2 regions of the Stenotrophomonas sp. STEN046 genome follow, and region 1 is predicted to be linked to the other one. Evidence: predicted binding sites of a transcription regulator. Region 1 holds the regulator's gene; the other holds the start of a gene.
What was found. Region 1 encodes HrcA, which represses chaperone genes, less so after heat shock. Its sites were predicted from a motif close to TTNGCACTCNNNNNNNNNGAGTGCNAA; they were not measured.
Positions count from the first base shown of each region.

Region 2: a site for HrcA is predicted at 14,854-14,880, ahead of rpoH (RNA polymerase sigma factor RpoH). Genes of this name have one in related genera too.

Region 1 is NZ_JBRRDR010000053.1:14,969-26,751, forward strand. It holds gene ACVOLJ_RS18580 (RnfH family protein) at 1-21, shown strand, start outside; gene ACVOLJ_RS18585 (outer membrane protein assembly factor BamE) at 55-447, opposite strand; gene fur (ferric iron uptake transcriptional regulator) at 551-958, shown strand; gene ACVOLJ_RS18595 (SGNH/GDSL hydrolase family protein) at 1,022-2,272, opposite strand; gene ACVOLJ_RS18600 (LysR family transcriptional regulator) at 2,370-3,287, shown strand; gene recN (DNA repair protein RecN) at 3,337-4,998, opposite strand; gene hrcA (heat-inducible transcriptional repressor HrcA) at 5,114-6,178, shown strand; gene grpE (nucleotide exchange factor GrpE) at 6,242-6,757, shown strand; gene dnaK (molecular chaperone DnaK) at 6,992-8,917, shown strand; gene dnaJ (molecular chaperone DnaJ) at 9,072-10,205, shown strand; gene ACVOLJ_RS18630 (hypothetical protein) at 10,271-10,654, opposite strand; gene ACVOLJ_RS18635 (AraC family transcriptional regulator) at 10,799-11,596, opposite strand; gene ACVOLJ_RS18640 (MFS transporter) at 11,670-11,783, shown strand, end outside.
Region 2 is NZ_JBRRDR010000004.1:94,807-114,724, reverse strand. It holds gene ACVOLJ_RS03695 (hypothetical protein) at 1-619, opposite strand, end outside; gene prmA (50S ribosomal protein L11 methyltransferase) at 783-1,703, shown strand; gene ACVOLJ_RS03685 (DUF3426 domain-containing protein) at 1,746-2,489, shown strand; gene fis (DNA-binding transcriptional regulator Fis) at 2,615-2,890, shown strand; gene ACVOLJ_RS03675 (phosphatidate cytidylyltransferase) at 3,014-4,009, opposite strand; gene ACVOLJ_RS03670 (lysophospholipid acyltransferase family protein) at 4,006-4,635, opposite strand; gene ACVOLJ_RS03665 (hypothetical protein) at 4,648-5,085, opposite strand; gene ACVOLJ_RS03660 (phosphatase PAP2/dual specificity phosphatase family protein) at 5,082-6,416, opposite strand; gene ACVOLJ_RS03655 (bifunctional alpha/beta hydrolase/class I SAM-dependent methyltransferase) at 6,416-8,167, opposite strand; gene ACVOLJ_RS03650 (CDP-alcohol phosphatidyltransferase family protein) at 8,205-8,825, opposite strand; gene ACVOLJ_RS03645 (hypothetical protein) at 8,872-9,495, opposite strand; gene purH (bifunctional phosphoribosylaminoimidazolecarboxamide formyltransferase/IMP cyclohydrolase) at 9,683-11,266, shown strand; gene ACVOLJ_RS03635 (hypothetical protein) at 11,284-12,162, shown strand; gene purD (phosphoribosylamine--glycine ligase) at 12,221-13,504, shown strand; gene ACVOLJ_RS03625 (hypothetical protein) at 13,556-13,876, opposite strand; gene rpoH (RNA polymerase sigma factor RpoH) at 13,967-14,842, opposite strand; gene ung (uracil-DNA glycosylase) at 15,097-15,822, opposite strand; gene ACVOLJ_RS03610 (response regulator) at 15,819-16,661, opposite strand; gene ftsX (permease-like cell division protein FtsX) at 16,669-17,616, opposite strand; gene ftsE (cell division ATP-binding protein FtsE) at 17,620-18,306, opposite strand; gene ACVOLJ_RS03595 (class I SAM-dependent methyltransferase) at 18,406-19,200, opposite strand; gene rhlB (ATP-dependent RNA helicase RhlB) at 19,368-19,918, opposite strand, start outside.

The sequences.
Region 1 (11,783 bases):
CGACGTGCGCGCGGCGGCTGACCCGATCACCCGTCCCCAAGGACGGGCAGGGCCTCAGCGGCCCTTCTTCTTCTTGTCCTTGGGCAGGTTGCGGCCGAACTGGCGCACGGTCTGCTGGGCAAGGGCCTTGTCGTTGGCCGGGAAGTAATCGCCCTCCCAACGGGTGACCACGTCGTTCTCGAAATACACGACGAAGTTCTTCACGTCGGTACGGCCCAGGCGGTTCACGCGCTCGCTCGAGGTGTAGTCCCAGCGCTGGGCGTGGAACGGATCCGGCACCGACGGGGTGCCCAGCAGAGCGTTGACCTGCTGCTTGCTTTGCCCGACCTGCAGCTTGGCAACGGCATCTTCCCGGATCAGGTTGCCCTGGTAGATGGGTTGCTTGTAGATGATGCCGCACCCGGTGGTGGACAAGGCGACGGCGGCGACCAACAGGAGATTGCGCATCGGGACTGGCGGTTGGGGAAATCAAACCGATGATACACTCCCGGCGTGCCACCGCGACCCAATCCGAGGCAGCTGGCGCTAAATCGCCAATGAACGGAGACCTATGGAAACCCACGACCTGCGTAAAGTCGGCCTGAAGGTGACCCATCCGCGGATGCGGATCCTGGCGCTGCTCGAGCAGCGCAATGCCCAGCACCACATGACCGCCGAAGACATCTACCGCCAGCTGCTGGAGCATGGCGATGAGATCGGCCTGGCCACGGTGTACCGGGTGCTGACCCAGTTCGAGGCCGCCGGCCTCGTGCTCAAGCACAATTTCGAAGGCGGCCAGGCCGTCTACGAGCTCGACCGCGGCGGCCACCACGACCACATGGTCGATGTGGACAGCGGCAAGATCATCGAGTTCGAAAGCACCGAGATCGAAGATCTGCAGCGCAAGATCGCTGCCGACCACGGCTACGAGCTGGAAGAGCACTCGCTGGTGCTGTACGTGCGCAAGAAGCGCAAGTAAGCCCCGCAGCCAGCTGATTGCGACGAAACCCCGGGCCTGCCCGGGGTTTTTGCGTGTAAGGCCTCAGCGCTGCTGTAGATCCGCGCCACGCGTGGATGGGCCCAGCAACACCTCCAGATCCACCGCCTCGGCCATCGCCCGGTTGCCCGCATCGCCGGGGTGCAGGTGGTCGCCGGAGTCGTAGGCCGCCGCCATCCGTGACGGATCAGCCGGATCACGCAGGGCCGCATCCAGATCGATCACCGCGTCGAACGGGCTGTCGCTGCGCAGCCAGGCGTTCAGCTGTTGCCGCAGCCGTTCCTTGTCCGGCTGGAAGTAATCGTCCAGCGGCGTGCCGGGCAGGGCGCCGGCGAATGGCGTGAGCGTGGCGCCGAGGATGCGCAGGCCGCGGGCGTGGGCATTCTCGGCGAGCTGGCGATAGCCGGCCTTCAGCTGCGCCAGGGTGGGCCGCTGCTCGGCGCGGGCAAATCCGGTGCCGGGCCAGCTGATGTCGTTGATGCCGATCAGGACGATCACGCTTGCCACGCCGGGCTGGTCGAGCACATCGCGCTGGAAGCGGGTGATGGCGGCCTGACCCATGCCGTCGCGCAGCAGCCGTCCGCCGGAAATGCCTGCATTGACCACCGCCATGCCCTCGGGCGCCAGCCGCGCGGCGAGGTGGTCGGTCCAGCGCTGGTCCTGGTCCAGGCTGGCGGTGGCGCCATCGGTGATCGAATCTCCCACCACCACCACGCTGCCCGCCGTCGCGGGCGCCTCCACCTCGATGCCGGACAGCAGCAGGCGGGCGGTGGTGGTGCTGGCCCCGTGCAACGCCGCTTCCCCGGTCTGCCTGCCCGGGGCGATCCAGCTGGTCTGCCGGCCCTCCCAATGGAAGGTCTGCACCGGCACGCGGCCGGGCAGATGGACGCTCACCTGCAGCGCCTGCTGGTGGTGGGTGGGCAGCGCCAGCGGGTCGCTCAGGCGGTCCTCGCCAGGCCCGATCAGCACCCCGGGCTGGCCGTCGAAGCGAAGCGCAAGCGGTGCCGACCCTGCCTGTGCGGCGACGCTGGCGCTGCCGATCCGCAGCGGGCCGGTGCCGTAGGCATTGCTCAGCCGCACCCGCAGGCGCGGCCCGCCCAGGCTGATGCGTGCGGTCTGGCGGAAGGTCTGGTCGTGCAGCGTTGCCGGCACCAGGGTCGGGAACAGGAAGTCATCGCCCCAGACCGGCTGCGGGCTGGCCTGCCAGCTGGCAACCCAATGCGGGCCGGGCGCGGCGGATGCGGAGGCGGAGATGGCAAGGAGGGCAGTGGCGCTCATCTGCTGCAAGCGGTTCATCGGCGTGGTCCAGGCGGCGGAGCGGCCATGGTGCGCGCGGGATCATCTGTGAACTAGACTGCGTGCAGACAATCATCTGTGAACTGGATTCACCAACATGGCGCGTACCGACATCAATCGCTCCGGCGAACTGGAAGTGTTCGTCCGCGTCATCGAGACCGGCGGCTTTTCGGCGGCTGCCCGCCGTCTGGAAATGACGCCGTCGGCGGTCAGCAAGCTGGTGGCGCGGCTGGAACAGCGGCTGGGCACGCGCCTGCTGCACCGCTCCACCCGGCAGCTGCAGCTGACCCCGGAGGGCTGCGCCTTCTATGAGCGCGGCCTGCGTGTGCTGGCCGACCTGGAAGAGGCCGAGCGCTGTGCCAGCGCCCATGCCGAGCCAAGAGGGCGGTTGCGGGTCAATGCCAATGTGCCCTTCGGCCAGCACTTCCTGTTGCCGCTGCTGCCGGCATTCCTGCAGCACCACCCGCAGGTGGGTGTGGACCTGACCCTGACCGACGAGGTGATCGATCTGCTGGAGCAGCGCACCGATGTGGCGGTGCGCGCGGGGCCGCTGAAAAGCTCCAGCCTGGTGGCGCGGCGGCTGGGAACGACGCGGATGATGATCGTGGCCTCACCGGCCTATGCCGCACGCCACGGTTTGCCGCGCAGCGCCGAAGCGTTGCTGGCGCACAACCGGCTGGACATCGGTCACGCGCGCGCCGTGCAGGGCTGGCCGCTGCTGCAGGATGGCCAGGAGCAACGGGTGCTGCCCAGTGGCAATGCACGCGCCAGCAATGGCGATGCGTTGCGCCAGCTGGTGCTGGGCGGGCTGGGCATGGCCCGGTTGGCCGCGTTCCAGGTACAGGCCGACATCGCCGCCGGCCGGCTGTTGCCGGTGCTGGAAGAGGCCAACCCCGGTGATCTGGAAGAAGTGCACGCGGTGTTCCTGGGGCAGGGTGGATACCTGCCGCTGCGGGTGCGCGCGTTTCTGGATTTCCTGGTGGAGCACGTGGATCTGTCGCGACCGCTGGGATGACCCGGGTAGTGCCGGCCGGGGGCGCTGTAGATCGTCGCGCGTGCCGGCCTCAGGCCTGCAGCAGCTTGCGCGCGGCAGCGCGTGCTTCCTTGCTCACTTCCACGCCGCCCAGCATGCGCGCCAGTTCTTCTTCGCGCGCCTTGATGTCCAGCTTCTCCACCGCGCTCTGGGTCATGCCTTCCACCGGCGCCTTGCTGACCCGGTAGTGCGCGTGGCCCTTCGATGCCACCTGCGGCAGATGGGTCACGCACAGCACCTGGCGCTTCTCGCCAAGCGCGCGCAGTTTCTGGCCGACGATGTCGGCCACCGCGCCACCGATGCCGGAATCGACTTCGTCGAACACCATGGTCGGCACGGCGTCCAGGTCCAGCGCGGCCACTTCGATGGCCAGCGAAATGCGTGACAGTTCACCGCCGGAGGCGACCTTGCGCAGCGCGCGTGGCGGCTGCCCGGCATTGGCTGCGACCAGGAATTCAACGCGTTCGGCCCCCTGCGGATCGGGCCTGCCGCTGTCCTGCGGCTCAAGCTCGATCAGGAACTGGCCGCCGCCCATGCCCAGCTCGGCGATGATGCCGGTGGTGGTGGCCGACAGTTCGGTAGCCGCCTTGCGCCGGCTGGTGGTCAGCGTGGCGGCCTGCGCACGCCATGCACCTGCGGCCTTGTCGATCTCGCCGGCCAGACGCTGCAGGCGCTCGTCGGCCCCACGCAGCTGTTCCACTTCGGCATGCATGCGCTCGCGTTGTGCGCCCAGCTCGTCCATCGGCACGCGATGCTTGCGGGCCAGGTCGTGCAGGCGGCCGAGGCGACGCTCGTTCTCTTCGAACTGGTCCGGATCGGCATCCAGGTCGTCATGCACACGGTCGAGCAGGGCCAGTGCTTCATGCAGCTGGATCGAGGCGCTGTCGATCAGCGCGTCCACATCGCCCAGGCGCGCATCGTGTTCGGCCACCCGGGCCAGTTCGTGCCGTACCTGCTGCAGCAGATCCAGCGCGGAACCGCCTTCGTCGCCATTGAGTTGCCCGCTCGCGGCCTGGCAGGCGGCCAGCAGGGCGCTGGCGTGGGCCTGGCGGCGGTGGCTGGCACCCAGCGCGACGATCGATTCGGGGGCCAGATCCTCGCGGTCGAGCTCGCGAAGCTGGTGTTCGAGGAAGCCGATGCGGTCACTCACATCGCCCTGTTGCGACAGCGCCAGTGATTCGTCGACCAGCATCTGCCAGGCTGCGGCCGCGCGACGTACCTCGCGGCGCTCGCCTTCATTGCGGGCGTAGGCGTCCAGCAGGGCCAGCTGCGATGGGCGGGTCAGCAGGGCCTGTTGCTCGTGCTGGCCATGGATCTCCACCAGCAGCGCGGCCAGGTCGGCCAGCTGTGCCAGGGTGACCGGACGGCCGTTGATCCACGCGCGCGAGCCACCATCGGCACGGATCACACGCCGAAGCTGGCATTGGTCGTCGTCGTCCAGCTCGTTGTCGGCCAGCCACTGGCGGGCGGCCTGCAGCTGGTCAAGGGCGAATTCGGCCGACAGCTCGGCGCGGGCGGCGCCATGGCGGACCACGCCGCTGTCGGCGCGCAGGCCGGACAGGAAGCCCAGTGCGTCGACCATCAGCGATTTGCCGGCGCCGGTCTCGCCTGAAACCACGGTCATGCCCGGCCCGAACTCAAGCTCGGTGGCGCGGACGACGGCGAAATCCTTGATCGAAAGGTGTCTGAGCATCGGTAGAGAGGTGTATTCAGCCGCGCAACGCTAGCACGCGCGGCCGAGTGGTCCAATGACTTGCCAAGGTGGCGCTGCGCCATTATCTAGTGTCCGTGTCTCACAGGTTGATTCCATGCACGGTTCTCCCGACCAGCTAGCCCCGCGCGCGCGCCATCTGCTGCGCACCCTGATCGCGCGTTACATCCAGGACGGCGAGCCGGTGGGCTCGCAGACACTGGCACGTGTGGCCGGCCTGGAGGTCAGCTCGGCCACCATCCGCAACATCCTGGGCGATCTGGAAGACCTGGGCCTGCTGGCGTCGCCGCACACCTCGGCCGGGCGCATCCCGACCGCGCACGGCTACCGCGTGTTCGTCGACAGCCTGTTGCAGATGCAGCCGCCGGGCGAAGGCGAGCTGGCCCGGTTGCGCCAGGAGCTGGCCGGAGGCGGCAGTACCCAGGCCCTGCTCGGCAGCGCCTCGGAACTGCTGTCGGCGATGAGTCATTTCGTTGGCGTGGTCAGCGCGCCACGCCGCGAACAGTTCGCTTTCCGCCAGATCGATTTCGTGGCGCTGGACGGGCGCCGGGTGCTGGCGATCCTGGTGTTTGCCGACAACGAGGTGCAGAACCGGGTGATCGAGACCCGCCAGGGCTTCGAGCCAGGGCAGCTGGAACAGGTCGCCAACTACCTCAACGCCCATTTCGCCGGCCTGCCGCTGGCGGAGATCCGTACCCGCCTGCTGCTGGAGCTGCGCGACGCCCGTTCGGAGCTGGAGCAGCTGCTGGCGCACAGCATCGAGCTGGCCGAGCAGGCCCTGCAGCCGCCGGCCGACGACATGCTGGTGGCCGGGCAGACCCGGCTGATGGGGGTGCAGGACCTGTCCGACCTGGAGCGCCTGCGCGAGCTGTTCGAGCTGTTCTCCAGCAAGCGCGAGATCCTGCAGTTGCTGGAGCGGACCATCCAGGCGCCGGGGGTGCGCATCTTTATCGGCGAAGAGACCGGGATGATGCCGCTGCAGGGGGTCTCGCTGGTAACGGCCCCTTATACCGCCAACGGCCAGGTGCTGGGCGTGCTGGGGGTGATCGGGCCCAAGCGGATGGCCTACGACCGCATGATTCCCCTGGTCCAGGCCACCGCCGATGTACTGGGCGCGGCCTTTTCACCCGGCGGCCGCAGTCCTGGTGCATCGGACGCTTGAAACGCAGCATCCCGCCCACACTAGGGTGGGTGGAGGCGGAGAGTGACCGCCAGGGACCCAGACATGAATCAAGATCAGCCAGACATCGCCGCCCAGCAGGCCGCTGCCGACGCAGCCGCCGACCAGGGCGTCAACGAACAGATTGAACAGCTGCGCGCGGAAGTGGAGCAGGTCAAGGCCGAAGCGCTGCGTGAGCGCGCCGACCTGGACAACCAGCGCAAGCGCGTGGCCCGCGACATCGAACAGGCTCGCAAATTTGCCAACGAGAAGCTGCTGGGCGAGCTGCTGCCGGTATTTGACAGCCTCGATGCGGGCCTGAAGGCGGCCGGCGACGACGCCCATCCGCTGCGTGAAGGCCTGGAAATGACCTACAAGCAGCTGCTGAAGGTCGCCGCCGACAATGGCCTGGCCCTGCTGGACCCGACCGGCCAGCCGTTCAACCCGGAACACCACCAAGCGATCAGCCAGGTCGCCGCGCCCGGCGCCGCGCCGGGCAGCGTGGTGACCGTGTTCCAGAAGGGCTACCTGCTCAACGAGCGCCTGCTGCGGCCGGCGCTGGTGGTGGTGGCGGCCGACTGACCCGTCGTTGCGGGCGCGGGGCCGCCGGGCATGGTCCGGCGCCAACCGCCCGGACCGGCATCGTTGGACCCGCCCGGATCGGTACTGCCGGGCCATGCCCGGCGAGGTTTTCCAGGCGCTGAACACAGCGTTCGGAGGATGGCTTGAATGTTCCACGAGCCTCCCCCACTTCGTATTCATCCACCGGCCGAACGGCCGGACTGACATAAACAGCATTCTTCAGGAGTCTCCCCCATGGGCAAGATCATTGGTATCGACCTCGGCACCACCAACTCGTGTGTGGCGATCATGGACGGCGGCAAGGCCCGCGTCATTGAAAACTCGGAAGGCGATCGCACCACCCCGTCGATCGTCGCCTACACCAAGGACGGCGAAGTCCTGGTCGGCGCCTCGGCCAAGCGCCAGGCCGTCACCAACCCCAAGAACACCTTCTACGCGGTGAAGCGCCTGATCGGCCGCAAGTTCACCGACGCTGAAGTGCAGAAGGACATCGCGCACGTCCCGTACGGCATCCTGGCCCACGACAATGGCGACGCCTGGGTGTCCACCAGCGATGCCAAGAAGATGGCGCCGCAGGAAATCTCGGCCAAGGTGCTGGAAAAGATGAAGAAGACCGCCGAGGACTTCCTCGGTGAAAAGGTCACCGAAGCGGTCATCACCGTGCCGGCCTACTTCAATGACAGCCAGCGCCAGGCAACCAAGGACGCTGGCCGCATCGCCGGTCTGGACGTCAAGCGCATCATCAACGAGCCGACTGCGGCCGCGCTGGCCTATGGCCTGGACAAGGGCGACAACAAGGATCGCAAGATCGTGGTGTACGACCTGGGCGGCGGCACCTTCGACGTGTCGGTGATCGAGATCGCCAACGTCGATGGTGAAAAGCAGTTCGAAGTGCTGGCCACCAACGGTGACACCTTCCTGGGCGGCGAAGATTTCGACAACCGCGTCATCGAGTACCTGGTTGAAGAGTTCAACAAGGACCAGGGCATCGACCTGCGCAAGGATCCGCTGGCCCTGCAGCGCCTGAAGGATGCTGCCGAGCGCGCCAAGATCGAGCTGTCCAGCGCCCAGCAGACCGAAGTGAACCTGCCGTACGTCACCGCTGACGCGTCGGGCCCGAAGCACCTGAACATCAAGTTGACCCGCGCCAAGCTGGAGTCGCTGGTGGAAGAGCTGATCAAGAAGTCGATCGAGCCGTGCCGCGTCGCCCTGAACGATGCCGGCCTGCGTTCGAGCGACATCAGCGAAGTGATCCTGGTCGGCGGCCAGACCCGCATGCCGAAGGTGCAGCAGGCTGTCACCGAGTTCTTCGGCAAGGAACCGCGCAAGGACGTCAACCCGGACGAAGCCGTGGCACTGGGTGCGGCGATCCAGGGCGGCGTGCTCGGCGGCGACGTCAAGGACGTGCTGCTGCTGGACGTGACCCCGCTGTCGCTGGGTATCGAAACCATGGGCGGCGTGTTCACCAAGATCATTGAAAAGAACACCACCATTCCGACCAAGGCCTCGCAGGTGTTCTCCACCGCCGAGGACAACCAGTCGGCGGTGACCGTGCACGTGCTGCAGGGTGAGCGCGAACAGGCCCGCTTCAACAAGTCGCTGGCCAAGTTCGACCTGTCCGGCATCGAGCCGGCCCCGCGTGGCCTGCCGCAGGTGGAAGTGTCCTTCGACATCGACGCCAACGGCATCCTGCATGTGTCGGCCAAGGACAAGAAGACCAACAAGGAACAGAAGGTCGAGATCAAGGCCGGTTCGGGTCTGTCCGAGGAAGAGATCGCGCGCATGGTCGCCGACGCGGAAGCCAACCGCGAAGAAGACAAGAAGTTCCAGGAACTGGTGCAGGCCCGCAACCAGGCCGATGCCCTGATCCACGGCACCCGCAGCGCCATCACCGAGCACGGCAGCAAGGTCGGCGGTGATGTCATCGGCAAGGTGGAAGCGGCCCTGGCTGACCTGGAAACCGCGATGAAGGGTGACGACAAGGCACAGATCGAAGCCAAGTCGAAGGCACTGGAAGAAGCCGGCCAGGCACTGTTCGCTGCCGCTTCGGCCGAGCAGGGCGGTGCCGCCCCGGGCGCCGATGCCGGCAATGCGGGCAAGGCCCAGGATGACGTGGTGGACGCCGAGTTCACCGAAGTCAAGGACGACAAGAAGTCCTGATCCGGACCGACGCGGGACGCTGCCTGCCAGCGTCCCGTTGTCGTATCAGGGTCCTGACCGCCTTCTGGCGTGTCGGGGCGCCCGACGCAAGAGCGGACCTGGTTCCGCTCTTCCGCTTTGACGAATCCCGACTTTCCGGAATGCGATCCACGATATGAGCAAGCGCGATTACTACGAAGTGCTGGGCGTTGCCCGCACCGCCACCGACGAAGAGCTGAAGAAGGCCTACCGCCGTTGTGCGATGAAGTTCCACCCGGACCGCAACCCGGGTGATGCGGCGGCCGAAGCCTCCTTCAAGGAGTGCAAGGAAGCCTACGAAGTACTGTCCGACGGCAACAAGCGCCGCATGTACGACAGCCACGGCCACGCCGCGTTCGAGCACGGCATGGGCGGTGGTGGCGGTGGTCCGGGCGGCCCGGACATGAACGATATTTTCGGCGATATTTTCGGCAACATCTTCGGTGGTGCTGGCGGCGGTGGTCCGCGCCAGGCGCGCCGTGGTGCCGATATCGGTTACGTGATGGAGCTGGATCTGGAAGAAGCGGTGCGTGGCGTCGAGCGCCGCATCGAGATTCCGACCCTGGCCGAATGTGGCGACTGTGACGGCAGCGGCTCGGAAGACGGCAAGGTGGAAACCTGCAACGTCTGCCATGGCCGCGGCCAGGTGCGCATCCAGCGCGGCATCTTCGCCATGCAGCAGGCCTGCCACAACTGTGGCGGCCGTGGCCAGATCATCGCCAAGCCCTGCAAGACCTGCCACGGCAACGGCCGTGTCGAGGAAGACAAGGTGCTGTCGGTGAAGGTGCCGGCGGGCGTGGATACCGGCGACCGCATCCGCCTGTCGGGCGAAGGCGAGGCCGGTCCGGCTGGAACCCCGCCAGGCGATCTGTACGTGGAAGTGCGTGTGCGCGAGCACGACATCTTCCAGCGCGACGGCGACGACCTGCACTGCGAAGTGCCGATCCGCATCTCGCAGGCCGCACTGGGCGATACCGTGCGCGTGGCCACCCTCGGCGGTGAAGCGGAAATCCGCATCCCGGCCGAAACCCAGACCGGCAAGCTGTTCCGCCTGCGCGGCAAGGGCGTGCGTTCGGTGCGCAGCCGCAGCGAAGGCGACCTGTACTGCCGCGTGGTGGTGGAGACGCCGGTCAATCTCACCAATGACCAGCGCAAGCTGCTGGAGCAGTTTGAAGCGACCTTCAATGGCGAAGATGCGCGCAAGCACTCGCCGAAGTCGGCCACCTTCATCGACGGGGTGAAGGGTTTCTGGGACCGGATGACGTCCTGAACTTTTCAACGGAAACATTGAACGGTAGCGCCGGGCCATGCCCGGCGTTTTCGTTTGTGGGGTGGCTACCTGATCTCCCAGTCGGCACTGCCGTGGATGCGGTGGCCCTGGAACTGCAACGTCCCGCGATCACCTACGACGTCCAGCTCGAACCAGGGCTGGCCATCCCGCTCGCGTGGACGGACATAGAGCCGTTTCTGGTTACGGTTCATTTCGACGTAGTACGGATTACGTGGCGGCGCCTTGTCCGCCTTTCCCGTCCAGGTGGCATGGATGTAGCCATCGTCGCTGCGCCCGTGGATCTCAAGAGAAAACTGGAATCCGTCCTTCTGTTCGTCCGAGTAGAAGCTGAACTGTGTGCCGGACGCCCGCGCGGGCAGACTGATGGCGGCCAGCGCCAGTACTACAGCAACAGCGAATCCTGATGCGACGTTCCATGCCTTGTTCATGGCGATCTCCTTTCTGGGGAGACCATCGGAGCATGCACCTGCGCGACAGAACCGCGACGACGTGCGCGGTTTCCGGCCGAATGGCAAAAGTCCTACCCGGATTCGGCAGTAGATCCACGCCATGCGTGGATGACGTTCAACGGATCAACGGAAAAACGCCGCCGGTGTCTGCCCGAGCTGGCGCTTGAACATGCTGGTGAACGCACTTGGGCTGTCATAGCCCATCGCCAGTGCGACATCGATCACCTTGTCGCCGGTCGCCAGTCGTTCCATCGCCGCCAGCAGGCGCGCCTGCTGCCGCCATTGGCCGAAGGTCATGCCCAGTTCGCTGCTGAAATGGCGCTGGATGGTTTTCACGTCCACCGCGAGTGCCTGTGCCCAGTCCTGCAGCGTCGCCTCGTCGCCGGGATGCTTCTGGATGTGCTCGCAGATGCGGCGCAGGCGCGGGTCGGCCGGCTCGGGCAGGTGCAGTGGCAGGGCATCCATGCGATGCAGTTCATCGAGCATCAGGCGCACCACACGCCCGTCGCGGCTGTCTTCCTCATGCGCGCTTTCAATGAGGCTTGCAGCATGCAGCAGCTCGCGCAGCAGTGGCGACACCTGCACGGCAAAGGCCTCGGCCGGCAGCTGCGGGGCGAAGGCCGGTTCGATGTACAGGCTGCGCATGTGCACCTCGGCGATGCAGTCCACCCCATGCGCCATGCCGGCCGGCATCCAGATCGCGCGGGTGGAGGGCACCACCCAGCGGCCGACTTCCGAGCGCACCACCATCAGGCCGGACATCGAATAGACCAGCTGGTGACGGCGGTGCCTGTGGGCCGGGACATGGGTGCCGGCAGGGTAGTCGCGTGCGCGGCAGGTCACCGGCCGGTGCACCGGCACCTCGTTCCACGGCGCGGTTTCGCGGATGGGGCAGGGGGTGTCCTTTTTGCGATAGGCCATGACCAGAACGCGGCAGAAGGGAATCAGGTGCCACCGTAGCATGCACGGCTCGCCCCCATCCCGACCACGCACCATGTCCACTCTGGCTTCTCCCGCCACATCCGCCCGCCCGGTATCGCCCGGAGTGCTGGCGGCGATCTCCAGCTCCCACATGGTCAACGACATGATGCAGTCGCTGATCCTGGCC
Region 2 (19,918 bases), on a different contig from region 1:
GGTACTGCTCGCTGTCCTGCAGCGGTTCGCCTTCGGCAAACAGCGACGCTTCGGCCGCCAGGTTGCCCTGCTGGGCGGCACGACGCCGCTCGCTGAGCACCAGCGCCGGCCCCAGCTTGTCGCCGGGTACGAAGCCGCCGCAGCGCTGCGCCACCCGCTCGCGGGCGTCCACCATCACCGGCGCCGCACTCAGGCCCAGGCCGGACAACACGTTGTTGTCCAGGCGGTAGCCACCCGGATCGACCGCGTACTGCGCGCAATAGTCGTAGACCCGGCTGAGCATCCAGCGCGCTTCGTGGTTGCCTTGATCGGCCTGCACGCGCAGGCGCTGCGCGTACGCATACAGATCGGTCTGGCCTTCGATGTCGGCGCGGATATCCAACGGCAGGCCCGATGGCAGCGCGGTGCCACGCTCGAATGCCGCCAGGCGCCGCGCCAGCGCTTCGGGTACCACCGGCGCCAACGCCGCGGGCGCATCCCCGGAAGACACGGTCATCGGCGCATCGACGCGCCCGTCCATGGCCCGGCTGTGGCCGTTGGCCCGATAGCCGGCCACGCCCAGCACGGCAACAGCCGGCAGGACGAGCAACCAGGTTTTCAGGGTCGGGGCGAAGGCCATCGGCAGCGGTCGGTGCTACGGCGCACAGGAAAGCGCCGAGTTTAGCAAGGCCCGTCGGGCCTGTCTGAATCGGCCTCGTTCATCTGCGGGCGGCATCTCAGGGAATACGGAGACGGCCCGATGGTCTAGCATGGCCCCCTTTCCCGCGATTGCCCCCACCGCCATGCCGTTCCTGGAACTGACCCTGCGTTGTACCGAAGCCACCCAGCCCCGCTACGAGAATGCGCTGGAGGACGTGGGCGCGCTCGCGGTGACCCTGCTTGATGCCGAAGCCGACACCAGCAACGAACAGGCCATCCTGGAACCGGGCGTGGGCGAAACCCCGTTGTGGGACACGCTGGTACTCAGCGCGCTGTTCCCGGCCGACAGCAACGCCTTGCTGCTGCTGGCCGCACTGGAAGCCTTCGACCCCGAACTGGACTGGAGCAACGGCAGCTTCCGCACCGTGGAAGACCAGGACTGGGAACGCGCGTGGCTGGACCAGTTCCAGCCGATGGACTTCGGCAGCCGCACCTGGATCGTGCCGTGGAACCACGAGCTGCCCGAAGCCGCACAGGCCGCCGATGCGGCAATCGTGCGCCTGGACCCCGGCCTTGCCTTTGGCTCGGGCACCCACCCGACCACCGCGCTGTGCCTGCGCTGGCTGGACCAGCTCGCCGCTGATGGACAGCTGCAGGGCCAGCGCGTGCTCGACTTCGGCTGTGGTTCGGGCATCCTCGCCCTTGCCGCGCTGAAGCTGGGCGCCGCCCAGGCGATCGGCGTCGACAACGATCCGCAGGCACTGATCGCCACCGCCGACAACGCCGAGCGCAATGGCGAGCAGGCCCGCATGCAGGTCTACCTGCCGCAGGACGAGCCGGTCGCCACCTATCCGATCGTGGTCGCCAACATCCTGGCGTCGGCGCTGGATGCGCTGGCCGAGCTGCTGGCCGCGCGCGTCGCTGCAGGCGGCCGCATCGCCCTGTCGGGCATCCTGCACGGGCAGGAAGAGGAACTGCTGCAGCGCTATGCGGCATGGTTCGACGACCTGCAGGCCACCCAGGATGGCGACTGGATGCGCATCACCGGCGTGCGCCGCGCCTGATCGTGGTTGAATGACCGCTGGATCCGAGCCCGCGCCCTGAGCATGTCCGAGCCGAACCCGCCGCGCCGCCCATTGGCCACGTTCCTGCGCACAGCGCCGGGGCGTGACGCCGCGCCTGATGACAGCGAAGCACGCGAACCGATGCCACTCGATGCAGCACCGCCAGTCGATGACATCGACGCGGTAGCCGACGTTGCGCCTGCGGCCGAGGCGCAGGCTGTCGACGATCCGCGCGTTGAAGCGATCGTGGATGCCACACCGTCCCTTGCTGCCGTGGCCACCGATGCGCCGAGCTTCCTGGGTGCGCGCCCACGTGCACGGCCCACCCCACGATGGCACTGGCTGCTGGTGGCAGGCCTGGCACTGCTGCTGGTTGTGCAGAGCGTGCTGGCCGATCGCGCACGACTGGCTGCCGATGCCGGTAACCGGCCATGGATCAGTGCCCTGTGCACGGTGCTGCGCTGCAGTCTGCCGGCCTGGCGCGAGCCCACCGCATTGACCATGACCAGCCGTGAGATCCGTCCGCTGCCCGGCCAGCCGGGTGTGCTGCAGATCCAGGCCAGCATCCGCAACGACGCGCGTTGGGCGCAGGCGTGGCCGGATCTGCGCCTGTCGCTGTCCGACGCCGATGGCCGTGCGATCGGCACCGGCGTGTTCGCACCGGCGCAGTATCTTGGCGAGAATCCCGGCACCGCCCCGCTGGAGCCGGGTCAAAGCGCACGCATCGCCTTCCGCGTGCAGGAACCGGCAGCCTCCACCGTCGCATTCACGTTCGAGTTCCTGTAGCCCTGTCAACGGCACTGGCGGCGGCCTGGTCGTGGCAGGCCGGGCACGCTCGCGCTAGACTGGCCCCCATCACCTCATCCGGTCCGGCGCCCCGCGTGCATGGACCAACCAGATCGGGAACCCCCTTGAACGCTGTCCTCTCTCGTCCTGACAACAGTCGTGGCGCTGCCCGGCCACCGCTGCGTGAACACGTGGCCCAGTCCGTGCGCCGTTACCTGCGCGACCTCGATGGCTGCGATGCGGACGATGTCTACGAGATCGTGCTGCGCGAGATGGAAATCCCGTTGTTTGTGGAAGTGCTCAACCATTGCGAAGGCAACCAGAGCCGCGCAGCGGCGATGCTGGGCATCCACCGCGCCACGCTGCGCAAGAAGCTGAAGGAATACGGCATCAGCGCGTAGGCTGATGCCCGCCGGGCATGGCCCGGCGCTACCAACCCCGGTTCACCGCGGTTGCGCTAGATCCACGCCCTGCGTGCGCACCACCAGTAGATCCACGCCATGCGTGGATGAAGCCCGGCGAATTCAACCGCCGCCGCCAGCCTTCCAGTAGTACCGCACCACATGGAAGAACACCGGTGCGGCAAAACACACCGAATCCAGCCGGTCGAGCATGCCGCCATGGCCCTCGATCATGTTGCCCCAGTCCTTGATGCCGCGGTCGCGCTTGATCGCCGACATCACCAGGCCGCCCCAGAATCCCATCAGGTTGATCAGCAGCGACAGGCCGAACGCCTGCAGTGGCGTGAACGGGGTGATCCACCACAGCGCCGCACCCAGTGCGCTGGCACACAGCACGCCGCCCACGAAGCCCTCCACCGTCTTTGAAGGCGACAGTTTCGGCGCGATCAGGTGCTTGCCCAGCAGCTTGCCCCAGATGTACTGCAGCACGTCCGAGGACTGCACCACGATCACCAGGAAGGCAAACAGCAGCACGTTGCGCGCCGGGTCGTAGCCGGGCACGCGCAGGTTCAGCAGCAACGGCACGTGTGAAATGCAGAACACGCAGATCATCAGGCCCCACTGCACCTTGGAGGTACGTTCCAGGTAGTGGGTGGTATCGCCGCCGATGGTGGCCAGGATCGGCAGGAACAGGAACGCGTAGACCGGGATCAGCAGCGTGTACATGCCGTACCAGTCGATCCACACCAGGTAGTACTGCCACGGCAGCACGATGTAGAAGGCGGCAAGCAATGCGTAATAGTCACCTGACCGGGTCGGCGCCAGGGTGATGAACTCGCGCAGTGCGAACAGCGAGATGATGGCAAACAGCACGATCACCCCGGCACGCCCGAAGAACAGCGCCAGCCCGACCACGATCGCCATCACCCACCACGCGCGGATACGCGACACCAGGTTGGCGATAACAGCGCTGGGCGCGCCGCGCTGGCGCCACCGCAGCGTCTCGGCCACCAACGTGGCCAGCACCAGCACCGCGCCCACACCGGCAAACAGCAGGCCGGTCTGCTGGCCGACGCTGCGTGCGGCAAGGTCACCGGATACATCGATCATGAAACTCATGCGCGGCCCCCGTTCGGCGCCAGCGCCAGCAGCGCCTGCCGGCTGCGCGCAAGGAACGCCGCCTTGTCCTCGTCGGCCTGCAACCGCAACGGCGTACCGAAGGTGGCCGTGCACAGCAACGGCAACGGCAGGAAACGCCCTTTGGGCATCACCCGCTTCAGGTTGTCGATCCACACCGGGACGAACTCCAGCTCGGGTCGCTGCCGGGCCAGGTGATAGATGCCGCTCTTGAACGGCAGCAGCGGCTCATCGCCGATGTTGCGCGTACCTTCCGGAAACAGGATCAACGAACAGCCCTCGTCCACCGCATCACGCAGTACCTGCAGCGGATCCTGATGGCGGTTGCCCGCCTCGCGTTCCACCAGTACGCCATTGAACACCGCATCGATCAGGTACCGACGCAGGCCATCGCGCTGCCAGTACTCGGCGGCGGCCACCGGCCGCACCTGTCGCCGCAGTGCCGGCGGCATCGACGACCAGATCAGCACGAAGTCGCCATGGCTGGCATGGTTGCCGTAGTACACGCGATGCTCGCTGGACGGCGCACAGCCGACCCACAGCGCGCGTGCACCGGTCACCACATGGATGGCCGCACTGCAGGCCCGGGCGATCAACTCAGCAAACATCATCGTCTCCCATCAGGTCTGCGGCCACAGCACGGCCAGCAGCAGTGCGGCAAACTGCAGCAGCGTAGCCGCGAACTGCCGTACCAGCAGGCGGCGCATGCCCATCCAGCGTGCGTCCCAGCCGCGCAGCGGCGCCTGCGCGTCCAGCCTGCGCAGGCCGGCCGTGTGCAAGGCCTGGTCCACACGTTGCGCGGCCAGCTCACCCTGCAGGCCTTCCTGCTGCAGCAGGCGCAACAGGCTGGCATCAAGATGCACACGCACCGCGTAGTACGCCTGCAGTACGCCGGCCACCACACTCAGCAACAGCAGGCCGGCAGCCACCATCGCCAGCCCGGGCTCGATGCCCAGCAACACCAACGCTACCAGCAGCAACCCCAGCGACAGTGCCGCAGGCAGGCGTCCCTGGCGCAGCAGCAGGTGCATCATCGGCAGATCGGGTCCGGCACTCATGCTGTTCTCTCCTGCGCGGCGGCGGCCGCGATGGTCTGCAGATGAACCTCGTGCAGCACGATGGACGGCCGCGCGGCACGCACCCTGGCCACCGCATCGGCCACGTTGCCCACACGACTACTACGCAGCAACCAGGTCGCCACGCTGGCGGCACTGCGCGAATAACCCAATGCACAGCAGACCAGCACCGGCCCCTGCGCGCGCAGGCGCTCGATGGCATCGGCAGCGTCGCGCAGCTGCGCGGGGGTCGCCACCACCAGGTCCAGCATCGGCACGCCGGCATACGCTGCACCCGGCGCGCAGCAGGAAAGCTCGGCACAGGTATCGATCACGCCCCGCAGCGGCGCCGGCAGCGCGTTGCACGGCAGGCGTCCCAGCCAGACATCATCGGCCACCTGGACCGGCTGCGGCGCGCGTCGCGTCCACAGCCGCGAATTGATCCAGGCAGCGGCCAGATACGGCGCCAGCAGCCAGCGCGCGGCCATCGTCAGCCGGCCATCGCTGCGCTTCTGGAACACGGCCGTGCCCAGGCCGGCGTAGGCCAGCGCCACCAGCAGCAGCGATACCACCGGCCACAGCAGCCAGAGTGCGGCACCGCGCAGCATCACCACCGGCACCAGCAGCAGGCCGGCACCAAGCAGGTAGAACGCTGCCAATCGCCAGCGCCTGGGGTCACGTGCGGTCTGCCAGGCGCGCAGGGGCGGCATGCCCTGCTCCGGCCACAGCCACACGCACAGCCAGCCGGCCAGCAGCCCGGTGGGAATGTCGATGAAGTGATGCTGGAAGGTGGTGAGCACCGAAATGCCGATCAGCAGCGCCCAAGCGTGCAGCACCCAGCGCCAGGCGCCATGCAGGTACTGCGCGAACTTCACCCACAGCACGATCAGCAGCACGATGTGCAGCGAGGGTGCCTGGTTGAACGGCTTGTCGAAGCCCAGCAGCACATCGAACAGCCAGCCGAACACACCGCCGATCTCCGGCCGTTGAAAGCTGAATCTCAGGGGCCACAGCAGGAAACACGCCACTGCGATCACCTGCGCGCTGAGCAGGCGAAGCGCATGCCGGTCCAGTTCCAGCCGGCGCCTGCACAGGAAGAACGAGATCGCATAGAACAGGTCGATCGACCAGTACGGCACGATTGTCCACGGCACGAACGGAATCTGCGTTTCCCAGGCGAACGCCATCACCGGCAGTTCGGCATGGCGTCCGGCCATCCAGTTGGCAAAGCCATAACTGGCGAAGAAGAACGGTCCCAGCAGTGCCAGCCACAACAGGGCGCGTCGCCAGGGACGCGCCTCGCTGGCCAGTGGGGTTGCTGCCAGCGTCGCCATCACGCGATCCGGCGCGCCAACGACACGGTGAAGATGCCGAAGTCATCGATGCGCTGGGCCACCTTCTGGAAGCCGGCCAGACGCACCAGCTCATCCATCTCGTGCTGGGTGCGACGGCGCATCACCCATGCCACGCCATCGCGATGGCTGGTCAGCGCACGCGCGATGAACTCCAGCTGCGGATGCCACGGCTGGCCGGTGTAGGCCAGATAGCCGCCGACCGGCACCGTCGCGGCAATCCCCTGCAGCGAGCGCAGCACCGCATCGTTGTCCGGGAACAACTCATACAGGCCCGATACGACTGCCAGCGTAGGTGCGGGGTCCACGGTCGCCAGCTGCGCCGGATCGAACGCGTCGCCCTGTTCGAAGCGGGCAATGTCGGTCGCGCCGAGGCGCTCGATCAGCGCCCTGCCCTGGGTGACGTTCAGATCGCTGAAATCACGCAGCACGATGCGGTCCGCACGCTGCTCGCCCGTTCCCAGCGCTTCCAGCACATAGCGGCCATGGCCGGCGGCCACGTCCAGCACGCGTACCGGCGCGCCCTGCCCGCGCAGGCGCTGGGCAGCATCGCGCAGCAGTTCCTGCAGATGCTTGCCGCGTACACGGATGCCACGCCAGCCGATCGCATCCAGATAGTTGCGGTCGACCATGCGGCCCAGCGGCCCCTTGCCGCGCGCCTGGTCGCGATAGATGTAATCCAGCGTGCTGCCCGAATCGAAACCGGTCTGCAGGCCCAGCGCGATGCCTTCAGACAGCGTGCCGCCGAAGCGCAGGCCGCCACGCACCACGCGCCAGCGCAGGTCAGCCAGGCTGTTGCGCTCTGGCGGCCAGGCCAGGATCTCTGATTCCTCGAAGGTCGGGCCATGCCGATGCGCGTCGCGCCGTGAAAGTTCGCGCAGCGGCTCGGCAAAGCGCGCCTGGATGAAGCTGCGGATGCGCGCCAGCGCCGGTGCACGGTCACGCTCGCCCAGGGTGTCGTGGAAGAAGCCGGGCAGATGCACGCGCTCCTTGATCGGGCTGGACAGGCGCTCGTAGAAGCGATCCTGCGGACCGCGATGGACCACGAAATCCGAGCCGGAGACCAGCAGCTGCACCGGTACGCTGATCGCCTGCGCATCGGCCACGATGCGGTCGGCCGCCTCGTACAGGCCCAGCAGCACGCGCACCGAAATCGGCCGGGTGATCAGCGGATCGGTGCGGTAGCTTTCCACCCGCGCCGGATCGTGCGTGAGCCACTGCGGCTTGACGTAGCTGTTGACGAAGAAGTTGCCGCGCAGCTTCTGCATCAGCGTCAGCCCAGCGCGTGCGAACGGCACGTACAGCTTCACCTTGAACGCCGGCGAGGCCATCACCAGCGCACGCAGGCGCGGTGCGTAATCGTGCACCCAGGTCGCGGCCACCACCGCGCCCACGCTCTGCGCGATGACCACGATGTCTTCCACCGCGATGCCGTGCTCGGCGCCGATGTGGGCGATGAAGCTGTCCAGGTCGCGTACCAGCGCCGGAAAACCGGGCGCATCGCCGCGGGTGCCGGGCGAGCGGCCATTGCCGCGCGCGTCCCAGGCAAAGAAGGCGGTGTCGGGCAGGTCGAGCTCATCGACCAGATGGGTCACCCGTCCCGAATGCTCGTGCCCGCGATGCAGCAGCACGATGGCCTTCGCTGGCGTGGTTGTCGTGGTGCCCGGCCAGTACCGGTAAAACAGCGGTACCTGGTCGAAGCTGTGGAATTCCCGTTCCTGCGCCTGACGCATGCAATCTCCGTATTGGTATGGCGTGTAGTCTTGCTGTTTACCGCTGCGGAGTCGCCGCGGCTTCCTTCAGTCCCTGCCGCACGCGGTTGATCATCGTCACCGCACACAGCACTGCCGCAAGCGTGGCCACCGCGCTGACCGTGGTCGCACCGGCCCAGCCGAACGCCAGCGCCAGGCCCAGCACACCGATCACGAAGGCGCGGTCGCTCTTGCCCATCGGGCCGTCGTAGCGTCGGCTGGCACCGACCATCAATCCCAATACACCGGCGTACTCGCTCAGGGCCGCGGCCCAGGCCAGCAGCCACAGCGCCTGCGCATGCACGCCCGCCACGCTGAGCAGGCTCAGGTACAGCGCCGCATCGGCGATCACATCGCACAGCTCATTCAGATAGGCGCCCAGCTTCGACTGCTGGCCGAACTCGCGCGCCAGCATGCCGTCGACGGCGTTGAGTGCCATGCGCAGCAGCATCCACAGCGGCAGGGCCAGGTACAGCAGCGGTCGGGTGGGCGCGTAGTACCAGACCCCGGCAGCCACCAGCAGCGAAACCACGGCCGCAGCCACGGTCACCGTGTTGGCGGTGATCCCCATGCGGTACAGCCCGCGTACGGCCGGACGCAACAGGTCCTGGAAACGTCCTTTCAATGCATAGATCGACACGATCTGAACCCGCTAATCCTTGGCAGTGCGGGCACAGCCTACCCCATCAAATGCAGGTACCGGCAAATTCCGGCCGAGCCAGCCAGTCCTGCCACGGCAGGTCGGGATCGATATGCCGGCGCAGCCAGGCCACATCGGGGCGCTGCTGCAAGGCATTGCGTACCGCCTGTGCGGCCCGTAGCTGCGCCCCCGCATCGGCGAACCCGCCCTGCAGCATCAGCAGCCGGTACACGCCACCGGGTGAGCGCTGGAAGTGGATGATGCCGCCGGCAGGCAGCACGATCGCGCCCTCATCCAGGCCACCGGCATACAGATGCAGCTCGAAGGGGTCCAGCCAGCGCCGCGCGTGCATCACCTGCAGCAGCTCGGCCAGGCTCGGCGCGCGCCGATGCAGCCCGATGGCATCGCCGTACCAGCGCTTGTCGTCGTCCAGGTAGACCTTGAACGTCAGCCGCCGCCAGCGCCGGTGCTCGCGGCGCTGTACGTCCCAGGACAGGATCTCCGCATGTTCGCCCCAGCGCTCCCCGGCTTCGGCCTGCAGCGTGGGTACGTCGGCCGGGCCGACCCATGCCGCGCCCTGGCCGCAGCGCGCGTGGCGCACATAGCGGGCCAGCAACAGCAGCGCGCCCTCGGCGTCGAGAGCGGCCTGCAGGCGGGTGGCGACGGTCATGGAGCGGCATCCTGCGCGTGGAACAGGACGCACCGTGCCGTCCCAGACCGCCGCTGGCAAGCCCGCCGGCGGTGCCCCTCGCGGCCAACCCGGCCCTGCACGCGGCGAATCTGCCCCTGCGGCACCCGCCAACGCCCCCCACCGCCTACAATATCGGCCCCGCTCCGCTGCCGATTGCCCTGTCCCCATGACTGCTGATCTGTTGCCCGTCCGCCGGGCCCTCCTCTCCGTTTCCGACAAGACCGGCCTGGTCGAGCTGGCCACCGCGCTGGCTGCACGCGGCGTGGAGCTGCTCTCCACCGGCGGTACCGCCAAGGCGATCCGCGATGCGGGCCTGGCCGTGAAGGATGTGGCCGACGTCACCGGCTTCCCGGAAATGATGGATGGCCGGGTCAAGACCCTGCATCCGATGGTGCACGGCGGCCTGCTAGGCCGTTCCGGGCTGGACGATGCGGTGATGGCCGAGCACGGCATCGGCGCCATCGACCTGCTGGTGCTGAACCTGTACCCGTTCGAATCGGTCACCGCCAAGGCCGACTGCAGCCTGGCCGACGCGGTGGAGAACATCGACATCGGCGGCCCGGCGATGCTGCGCTCGGCGGCCAAGAATTTCGCCCGCGTGGCCGTGGCCACCGACCCGTCGCAGTACGCTGAACTGCTGGCCTCGCTGGAGGCCAACAACGGCCAGCTGAGCGCCGGCACCCGCTTCGCGTTCTCGGTGGCCGCGTTCAACCGCGTCGCCCAGTACGATGCGGCCATCAGCAACTACCTGTCTGCGGTCACCGCCACCGACGCTGCCGTGCCGGTGCGCGCCGAGTACCCGGCGCAGATGAATTCCACCTTCGTGAAGGTGATGGACCTGCGCTATGGCGAAAACCCGCACCAGAGCGGCGCGTTCTACCGCGACCTGCACCCGGTGCCGGGCACGCTCGCAACGTTCCAGCAGCTGCAGGGCAAGGAGCTGAGCTACAACAACCTGGCCGATGCCGATGCAGCGTGGGAATGCGTGCGTCAGTTCGATGTGCCGGCCTGCGTCATCGTCAAGCACGCCAACCCGTGCGGCGTGGCCGTCGGCGCCGGCAATGGCGATGCCTATGAGCTGGCCTATGCCACCGACCCGACCAGCGCTTTCGGCGGCATCATCGCCTTCAACAAGCCGCTGGACGCGGCCACCGCGCAGGTCATCCTGGACCGCCAGTTCGTGGAAGTGCTGATCGCCCCGGACTACGAGCCGGCTGCGCTGGAATATGCGCAGAAGAAGGCCAACGTGCGCGTGCTGCGCATTCCGCATGGCGACGGCCTGAACAACTTCGACAACAAGCGCGTGGGCTCGGGCCTGCTGCTGCAGTCCTCGGACAACCGCGGCATGACCCGCGACGAATTGAAGGTGGTCAGCAAGCTGGCACCGACCGACAAGCAGTTCAGCGACCTGCTGTTCGCCTGGAAGGTCGCCAAGTTCGTGAAGTCCAACGCGATCGTCTACGCCAGGGACAACCGCACCATCGGTGTCGGCGCCGGCCAGATGAGCCGCGTGTATTCGGCACGCATCGCCGGCATCAAGGCGGCCGACGCGAACCTGGTGGTCGAAGGTTCGGTGATGGCCTCCGATGCGTTCTTCCCGTTCCGCGACGGCATCGATGCCGCTGCTGCTGCCGGCATCAAGGCCGTGATCCAGCCGGGCGGTTCGATGCGCGATGCTGAAGTGATCGCCGCCGCCGACGAACATGGCCTGGCCATGGTGTTCACCGGCGTCCGCCACTTCCGCCACTGATACCGGGATCGACACGGATGTCTGCACTGTCCTTGAAACCGCTTGCCATGCTGGCCTTCGCTGGCACCGCCCTGCTGGCCGGCTGCAAGCCAGCCGCCGAGCCGGCCGCCGACGCCAAGCCCGAACAGGCGCCGGCGGCGGCGGCCGAACCTGCCACGCATGTCAGCCGCACCGCGCGCCTGCAGGCGTTCCTGGCCACGCGCTATGGCAGCAATGCCAAGCTGTCCGGTGAATGGCGCGGCAGCTGGACCCAGGATGATGAAACCCGCCCCATCGACTGGCAGGTCTGCGCCGAGCAACCGGTGGTGACCGGTGACAGCTGGCAGCAGCTGCTGGCGGTGTGTGGCGCGCTGGCCGATGGCGCGCACATCGACCCGGGAACGATCGACTTCTTCGTGCTGCGGCCCAAGGGCGATGGCTTCGAGGTGACCAGCGAACTGACCGGCGAACGCTTCGGCAGCGGCGGCCAGCCGGGCTCGGCCAGTGTCATCCGCGCCGGCAGCGACTTCTACGGCTTCCGTGTCGAGGACGGTTGGTTCGGGCAGGGCTTCTCGCTGCTCTCGCAGACGCTGGTGCTGCCAGGCCCGAACGGACTGGTCGCCACCGGCAACGTGCGCAGCCACATCGACAACGATGCCCAGTACGAATGTGAGAACGTCGACGCGGCCACCGACCCCGACACCGCCAATGACTGCCGCACCCGTCGCTTCAGCATCGATTTCGCGCTGCGTTTCGACGACAGCGACCGCAGCGCACGCGTCTGGCCGCTGCTGATCGAAGAAAGCGGCAACACCTGTGGCGGCAAGCGGGTGCAGCAGCAGCACCGCTTCACCCTGGACCCGAAGACCTGGACCTATTCCTTCCCCGAATCGCTGCGACGCGAAGGCTGCGAGTGAACCACGCGCGCCGCCGGGGATATCGACCTTCCCTTCCCACGCAATCTGGAATCTCGTGATGAACGTACTTGTCATCGGCTCTGGCGGCCGCGAACACGCCCTGGCATGGAAGCTGGCCCAGTCCTCCCGTGTCACCGAAGTGATCGTGGCACCCGGCAACGCCGGCACCGCCAGCGAAGACAAGTGCCGCAACGTGGCGGTCAAGGTCACCGACATCGACGGCCTGCTCGCACTGGCCCAGGCCGAAGGCGTGGCGCTGACCGTGGTCGGCCCGGAAGTGCCGCTGGTGGCCGGCGTGGTCGACCGCTTCCGCGCTGCCGGCCTGCGCATCTTCGGGCCGACCGCCGCCGCCGCGCAGCTGGAAGGCAGCAAGGCCTACGCCAAGGATTTCCTGGCCCGTCACAACATCCCCACCGCGTTCTACGCCGTGCACACCGACGTGGACGCCGCGCTGGCCTACATCCGCGAGAAGGGCGCACCGATCGTGGTCAAGGCCGATGGCCTGGCCGCCGGCAAGGGCGTGATCGTGGCGATGACCCAGGCCGAAGCCGAAGACGCGGTGCGCGACATGCTGTCGGGCAACGCGTTCGGCGATGCCGGCGCACGCGTGGTCATCGAGGAGTTCCTCGATGGTGAGGAAGCCAGCTTCATTTCGATGGTGGACGGCGTACACGCACTGCCGATGGCTACCTCGCAGGACCACAAGCGCGTCGGCGACGGCGATACCGGCCCCAACACCGGTGGCATGGGCGCGTACTCGCCGGCTCCGGTGGTGACGCCGGAGGTGCATGCGCGCGTCATGCGCGAGGTGGTCAACCCGACCGTGCAGGGCATGATTGCCGATGGCATCCCGTTCACCGGCTTCCTCTACGCCGGCCTGATGATCGACGCCAGCGGCGCACCGAAGGTGATCGAGTTCAACGTGCGCTTCGGCGACCCGGAAACGCAGCCGGTGATGCTGCGCCTGCAATCGGACCTGGTCGAGCTGCTGGAAGCGGCCATCGATGGCCGTCTGGACCAGATCGAGGCGCAGTGGGATCGGCGCCCATCGCTGGGCGTGGTGCTGGCCGCGAAGCCGTACCCGGAATCGCCGATCACCGGCGATGTGATCTCCGGCCTCGACGAGGTGCCGGCCAGTGCCAAGGTGTTCCATGCCGGTACCACGCTGGATGCGCAGGGCCAGGTGCTCAGCGCCGGCGGCCGCGTGCTGTGCGTGGCTGCACTGGGTGACAGCGTGCGCGAGGCACAGGCGAACGCGTATGCCGGCGTGGCCAAGGTGACCTGGGCCAATGAGTTCCACCGCAACGACATCGGCTGGCGGGCGATCGCACGCGAGGGATGAACCTCGCATTGCATCCGCCAACACGGACGGCCCGGCAATGCCGGGCCGTTGTCATCGGATGCGGAATGCGGCGCGCAGCGTCACCTCTTCACGGTCATCGCCATCCTCATGACAGAGCACCAACGCTCCGCCCAGCGCATCGCACAGGAGCGCGTGCAGATGATCGGAACGGACGTTGACCTGCAGCCATAGGGAACGCTCGCTTTCGCGCGTCAACCGCACGTCGTAGTCGGCTTCGCTGCACAGTGCCGGATCCCTGAGCCAGAGCTCGCCGCCGTGCGCGGCGACACAGGCGGCATCCCCGGCCAGTGCATCCATCGCCCGCCGCATCGCCGTTGCATCATCGAACACCAGTCTGTACTCGTAGCTCATTTCGACCATCCAGCACGTGCGATCCTGCACGACGGAAAAAGAAAGGCCCGGCAGTGCCGGGCCTCTTCAACATCGCAGCGCCTGACCACCTTACGCGGTGAACAGCGCCTTCATCTTCTTCAGCGCATTCGCCTCGACCTGGCGGATACGCTCGGCCGACACGCCGTACTCGTCGGCCAGTTCCTGCAGCGTCACCTTGCTGTCGGCATCCAGCCAGCGACGACGGATGATGTCGCGCGAACGCGCATCCAGTTCGGCCAGGCCTTCGCGCAGCAGCTGCATCTGGTTGTCTTCGCTGTCGGCACGCTCGTACGCCATCGACGGGTCTTCGTCGTTGGCCACCAGGTACGCAGCCGGCGACGGCGGCGCATGATCGTTGTCCTCGTCGGTCGGCGCATCGAAACCGATATCGCGGCCGGACAGGCGCGACTCCATTTCCATGACCTCGCGCTCGGACACGTTCAGGTCCTTGGCCACCGCGCTGACTTCGGCCGCGTTCATCCAGCCCAGGCGCTTCTTCGACTTGCGCAGGTTGAAGAACAGCTTGCGCTGCGCCTTGGTCGTGGCGACCTTCACGATGCGCCAGTTCTTCAGGATGAACTCGTGCATCTCGGCACGAATCCAGTGCACGGCGAAGGACACCAGGCGCACGCCCATGTCCGGGTCGAAGCGCTTGACCGCCTTCATCAGGCCGATGTTGCCTTCCTGGATCAGGTCACCCAGCGCAAGGCCGTAGCCGTTGTAGCCACGGGCCACATGCACCACGAAGCGCAGGTGCGAATGCACCAGCTCGCGGGCAGCGTCCAGATCGTTGCCGTCGCGGAAGCGACGGGCCAGGTCCTGTTCGTTATCGACCGACAGCACCGGGATCTGGTGCACGGCACCGATGTAGGCGTCCAGCGAACCGAGCGCACTGGGAATCGGCAGATTGTTTGCCACAAGGGCAGTAGAGGTGTTCTGGCTCATAGGCACCCATCTTAGCAGTCCGGGATTTGGACTGCTAAAGGAGGAAAAAGTTCCAGCGTTCCGTGAATGCAACACTGGCCCCAAACAGAGCCCTACCGTAACGCGATTTGATGACAGTGGCGAGTGCGCTTTTCGGGATGGACAATCCCTTTCAATTCAGCCCGTTAGCATCAGAAACCCGGCCAATTCGGGTCAAAACCAGCTGAACGGGCGGTCTTTCCACCCATTCAGCTGCGGGGAACGTTGCCCGTCGTTCAGCCCGAGGCGGCCAGCGCCGCCCGCGGCGGAAGCGACCAGTCGATCGGGGCCTGCCCGCGACGCTGCAGGTACTCGTTGGCCATCGAGAAATGGCGGCAGCCGAGGAAGCCGCGATGGGCCGACAGCGGCGAGGGATGCGGCGACTTCAGCACGCGGTGGCGGCCGCCATCGATGACCTTGCCCTTCTGCTGCGCGTACGCGCCCCACAGCATGAACACCAGGCCCTCGCGCTCGCGGTTGAGCACATCCACCACGTGGTCGGTGAAGCCTTCCCAGCCACGTCCCTGGTGGGCGCCAGCCTTGCCCTCTTCCACCGTCAACACCGCATTGAGCAGCAGCACGCCACGTTGCGCCCAGGGAATCAGGCAGCCGTGATCGGGCCGCGGCAGGCCGAGGTCACCCTCGATCTCCTTGTAGATGTTCAGCAGCGACGGCGGCACCGCTGTGCCGGGCTGCACCGAGAAGCTCAGGCCGTGCGCCTGGCCGCGGCCGTGGTACGGGTCCTGGCCGAGGATGACTACCTTCACCTGATCGAACGGGGTCGCATCGAACGCGGCGAAGATCTGCGGGCCCGGCGGGAACACTGCCGCGCCACTGGCCTTGCGCTGGCGCAGGAAACTGGACAGCTCGCGCATCTGCGGCTGCAGCAGGTAATCACCGACACGCTGCTTCCAGCTCGGTTCCAGCTGGATCGCCGGGGTGTCCACTACTTCATCGATCATTTCAACACGGGTCCATCAGTCAATCGGGCCAGCCGCAGCTGGAACAGCACCTTGGTGACCAGCAGGCGTTCTTCGATGGGCTTGAGCACCAGGTCGTTGGCACCGGCCTGCAGCAGGCCGGTCTGGTTGTGCGGATTGCCATCGCCGGTCATCACCAGCACCGGCAGCCGGCGCTTGCCGTAGCCGAAGTCCACGCGCACGCGCTGCACCACGTCACGACCGCTCAGTTCCCCCTTCAGGGTGACGTCGGTCAGCACCAGATCGATGCGATGCCGGCTGCGGCCCAGCGATTCGGCCGTCAACAGGATGAACGCCTCTTCAGCGCTGACCACGTGCATCACGTTGAGCTGCTGGCGCTCGAGCATGCGCTTGGTCGCCTCGGCCACCACCCGGCTGTCCTCGATATACAGGATGGTCGCGCCGGGAATGGTCTGCGGCTGTACATAGCCGCGCACGAAGGTCGCCAGGGCTTCGTGCCCCAGCGACTTGTCGAAATAATCGGTGACGTATTCGGTGAAGCGGCGCTGTTCGAGATGCTGCTGGGCGTCACCGGAGACCACGATGACCGGCACGTAGGCCTGGCCGGCGGCTTCGCGGACCATCCGCGCCAGTGCCAGGCCGTCGCCATCGCGCAGGGTCAGCGAGGTGGTGACCAGATCGACCGGCCCCTGCGCCAGTGCATGCTGTGCGTCCTCGATGCTGTCGCAGCCGATCACCTCCACGCCCGGCAGATCGCGCTGCAGGACATCGGCAATCAGTTTGCGTACCAGCTTGGAACCGTCGACCACCATCACCCGCGTCGCGGGCCCTTCAAGGTGCTTCAGCGCTTGCGGTTGCATGCCGGTCTCAGGTGTCGGTCGGTCGGGTCTGGCGGAGGAAGTGGCCGGTGACCAGCCAGGCGCCCAGCCACCCCAGCAGCAGGGTGCCAAGCAGGACCAGGCTGCCGTGCAGCAGGTCCAGGCCATGCAGCACGAACGGGCTGCCATAGCTGCGTGACAGTTCGGCCAGCGGTGCACGCAGCGCGGCACCGGCAATGCCGATCAGGCCCAGCGCCACCGCACCGGCGCCCAGGCCGTACCACGCACCCAGGTACAGGAACGGGCGGCGGATGAAACCGTCGCTGGCACCCAGCAACTGCAGCACGCCGATTTCCTCGCGGCGGGCCTGGATGTCCAGGCGCACGGTATTGCCGACCACCAGCGCAGCGCCTACGCCAAGCAGCACCGACAGCACCTGCACCAGCCGTGCGCCGAACGCCAGCCATGCATCCAGGCGCTGGCGCCACAGTGCATCATGCTGCACCAGGTCGGCACCCGGCAGGCTTTCCAGCGCACGCGCCAGGCGCGCATCGTCCTGGCCCTGGCCGGGGGTGATCACCAGCAGTGACGGCAGCGGATTGTCGTTGAGCGCATCGATGGCTTCACCCAGACCGGCCTGGCGAAGCTCCTCCAGGCCCTGTTCCGGCGTACGCACGACGACGTTGCCGACATCCGGGCGATCGCGCAGCTCACCGGCCAGACGCAGCGCAGCCGGTCCATCGACATCGGCTTTCAGGAATACATTGATGTCACGCGACTGCTGGACGCTGCCGGCGAACTGCTTGAGGTTGTCCAGCGCGATCGACAGCCCCAGCGGCAACGCCAGCGCCAGCGCCATGACCATCACCGTCAGCAGGGTTGCCCAGGGCTTGCGGCAGGCACGGCCGAGACTGAACACCACGCTGTGCACGTGATGCTGGAACCAGACACCCAGGCGCGACGGCGCGGCAGCTTCGGTATTTTCGTTCTTGGCCATGGGTTACTCCGCCAGATCCTGCGGCGAGATGTCATCCACCAGCCGGCCGTGGTCGAGGATCAGCACGCGCTTGCGCATGTGACGCAGCAGCGGCAGGTCATGGCTGACCACCAGCACGCTGGTACCGCGTGAAGGCAGCTCGGCGAACAGCGCCATGATTTCCGCGGCGAGGGTCGGGTCAAGGTTGCCGGTCGGTTCGTCGGCCACCAGCAGCTTGGGCTCACCGACAATCGCGCGGGCGATGCCCACGCGCTGCTGCTCACCGGCTGACAGCTGCGAGGGCAGCGCCTTCTCGCGGTGGCCCAGGCCCATCCGTTCGAGCACCGAGCGCACGCGCTTGTTGATGTCGCCCCGGCGGGTGCCGCGCAGGATCAGCGGCAAGGCCACGTTCTCGGCAATGGAGCGGTCCATCAGCAGTCGGTGGTCCTGGTAGACCGCACCCACCGCACGCCGGTGACGGGGTACATCGCCGCCGCGCACCTTCAGCAGGTTGCGCTCGTCGAACACCACCGCGCCACGGCTGGGCCGCTCGTCGAGGTGGATCAACTTGAGCAGGGTGCTTTTGCCCGCCCCGGAATGGCCGGTGACGAACAGCATTTCGCCCGGGGCCACCTCGAAGCTGACATCGGTCAGTGCTTCATGGCCACCGGCGTACTGTTTGCTGACATTGTCGAAGCGCAGGACACTCATGCCCCGATTATGCAGGAGCGGCGTGGCGGATCGGTAGCGCCGGGCCATGCCCGGCGGAATCTTCGATCTGCCGCTGCGCTGGCCGGTCCTGCCCGGGCGCTATCCCTCGCTGCGGGCGTGAAGGACCACTAGCGCGTTGTTGTCCAGGTATTCATCCCAGAAACCGGATGGGCGCTCCTGGCGCTCCGCCGCCGTTGGCACCGGTACCTGCCACTGCAGCCCATGCAGGCCGGCGCGAGCTGCCGCCCACTCGTGCTGGTCCGCACGCCATTGATGGTCGGTGACGCGGGCCGCCGCTGCATCGGCGAACGCTACCTCCACCACGTGATGATCATCCAGCGTCTGCTGCCGGACGATGCGTGCGCCGTAGCGGGAGAAGTCGCCTCTGGCGAGCCGGAAAGCCGGATGGGTGACGATGCCCAGCAGCAGTCCCCCCGGCCTGAGCAGCTTGGCTGCGGCCCGGTACATGCGCTCCAGTTCCTGCTGCGTATCGGCGTGGTTGAACAGCCAGACCGCCACGGCAATGTCGAAGCGGGCCGGCATGTCCAGGCGGGTGGCGTCGCCGTGCTGGAACTGCATGGCATCACCGCCCTGCCGGGAAAGCACGCGTGCCTGGTCGATCATCGCGGCGGACAGATCGACACCGAGGGCACTACGTGCGCCGTGCAACAGGAGGTGGCGGCCAAAATCGCCTGAACCGCAGGCCAGATCGACGACATCCCGCCCCTGCAGTGGACCAGCCAGCTCCAGCAGGGTCCGGCGCTCGAGCGGTCGGGATGCGGACGCCGCCACATGCTGCGCGTAGTGCAGATCGAATGCGTCGTAGCACGGTACGGATGCCATCGCGTGATTCCTTCGGATGCGGGAGGAATCAGCTTGAATGGAGGCGGGCAAGCGCGGCCAGAGCCAGGTGCGACAAGGCACCTGCCCGGCGGCATCGTGGCTGTAGAGCCGAGCCCGTGCTCGGCTCAGTGCGGACCAGGGGGGCCGACTGTTAGTGGGTGCCGACCGTTGGTCGGCACACCCTTGATGTCGCCCGACCAACGGTCGGGCGCTACCACTCAGCTGCCCGACAGCATCCGGCGGATCTTGCGGCCGATGCGGGTCAGGAACGAGTCGCCGACATCAGCGCTGGTGCGCACCGGCTTGGCGACGACCTGCACCGGCTTGACCGGGCTGGCGCCGTTGCCGGTGTTGGCCACGCCCTCGGCACCTTCGACCGGACGGCCATGGCGACGACGACGGCGCTTGCGCTGCTTGTGCTCGCCGTCCTGGGCACCTTCCGGCGCACCTTCGGCGCGCGGCGGGCGGGGCGGACGCGGAGCCTGGGCCACTGCGGCCTCGGCGCCCGGCACGGGCGCGGCAGCGGTCTGCTCGCCTTCCACGCGCGGCTTGCGCGGGCCACGCGGACGGCGTTCGCCGCTGCGCTCGCCATCACGCCCACCACGACCCGCGCCACCACCACTGCCGGAACGGCTGCCACTGCGGCCACCACCACGACGCTCTTCCTCGGCCGCACGCGCTTCACGTGCTTCGCGGAAGATCTGGCCGACGCTTTCGTTCTCTTCGCCTTCCTCACCCGGTGCCGGCGCAGCGCGCTCGGGACGCGGCA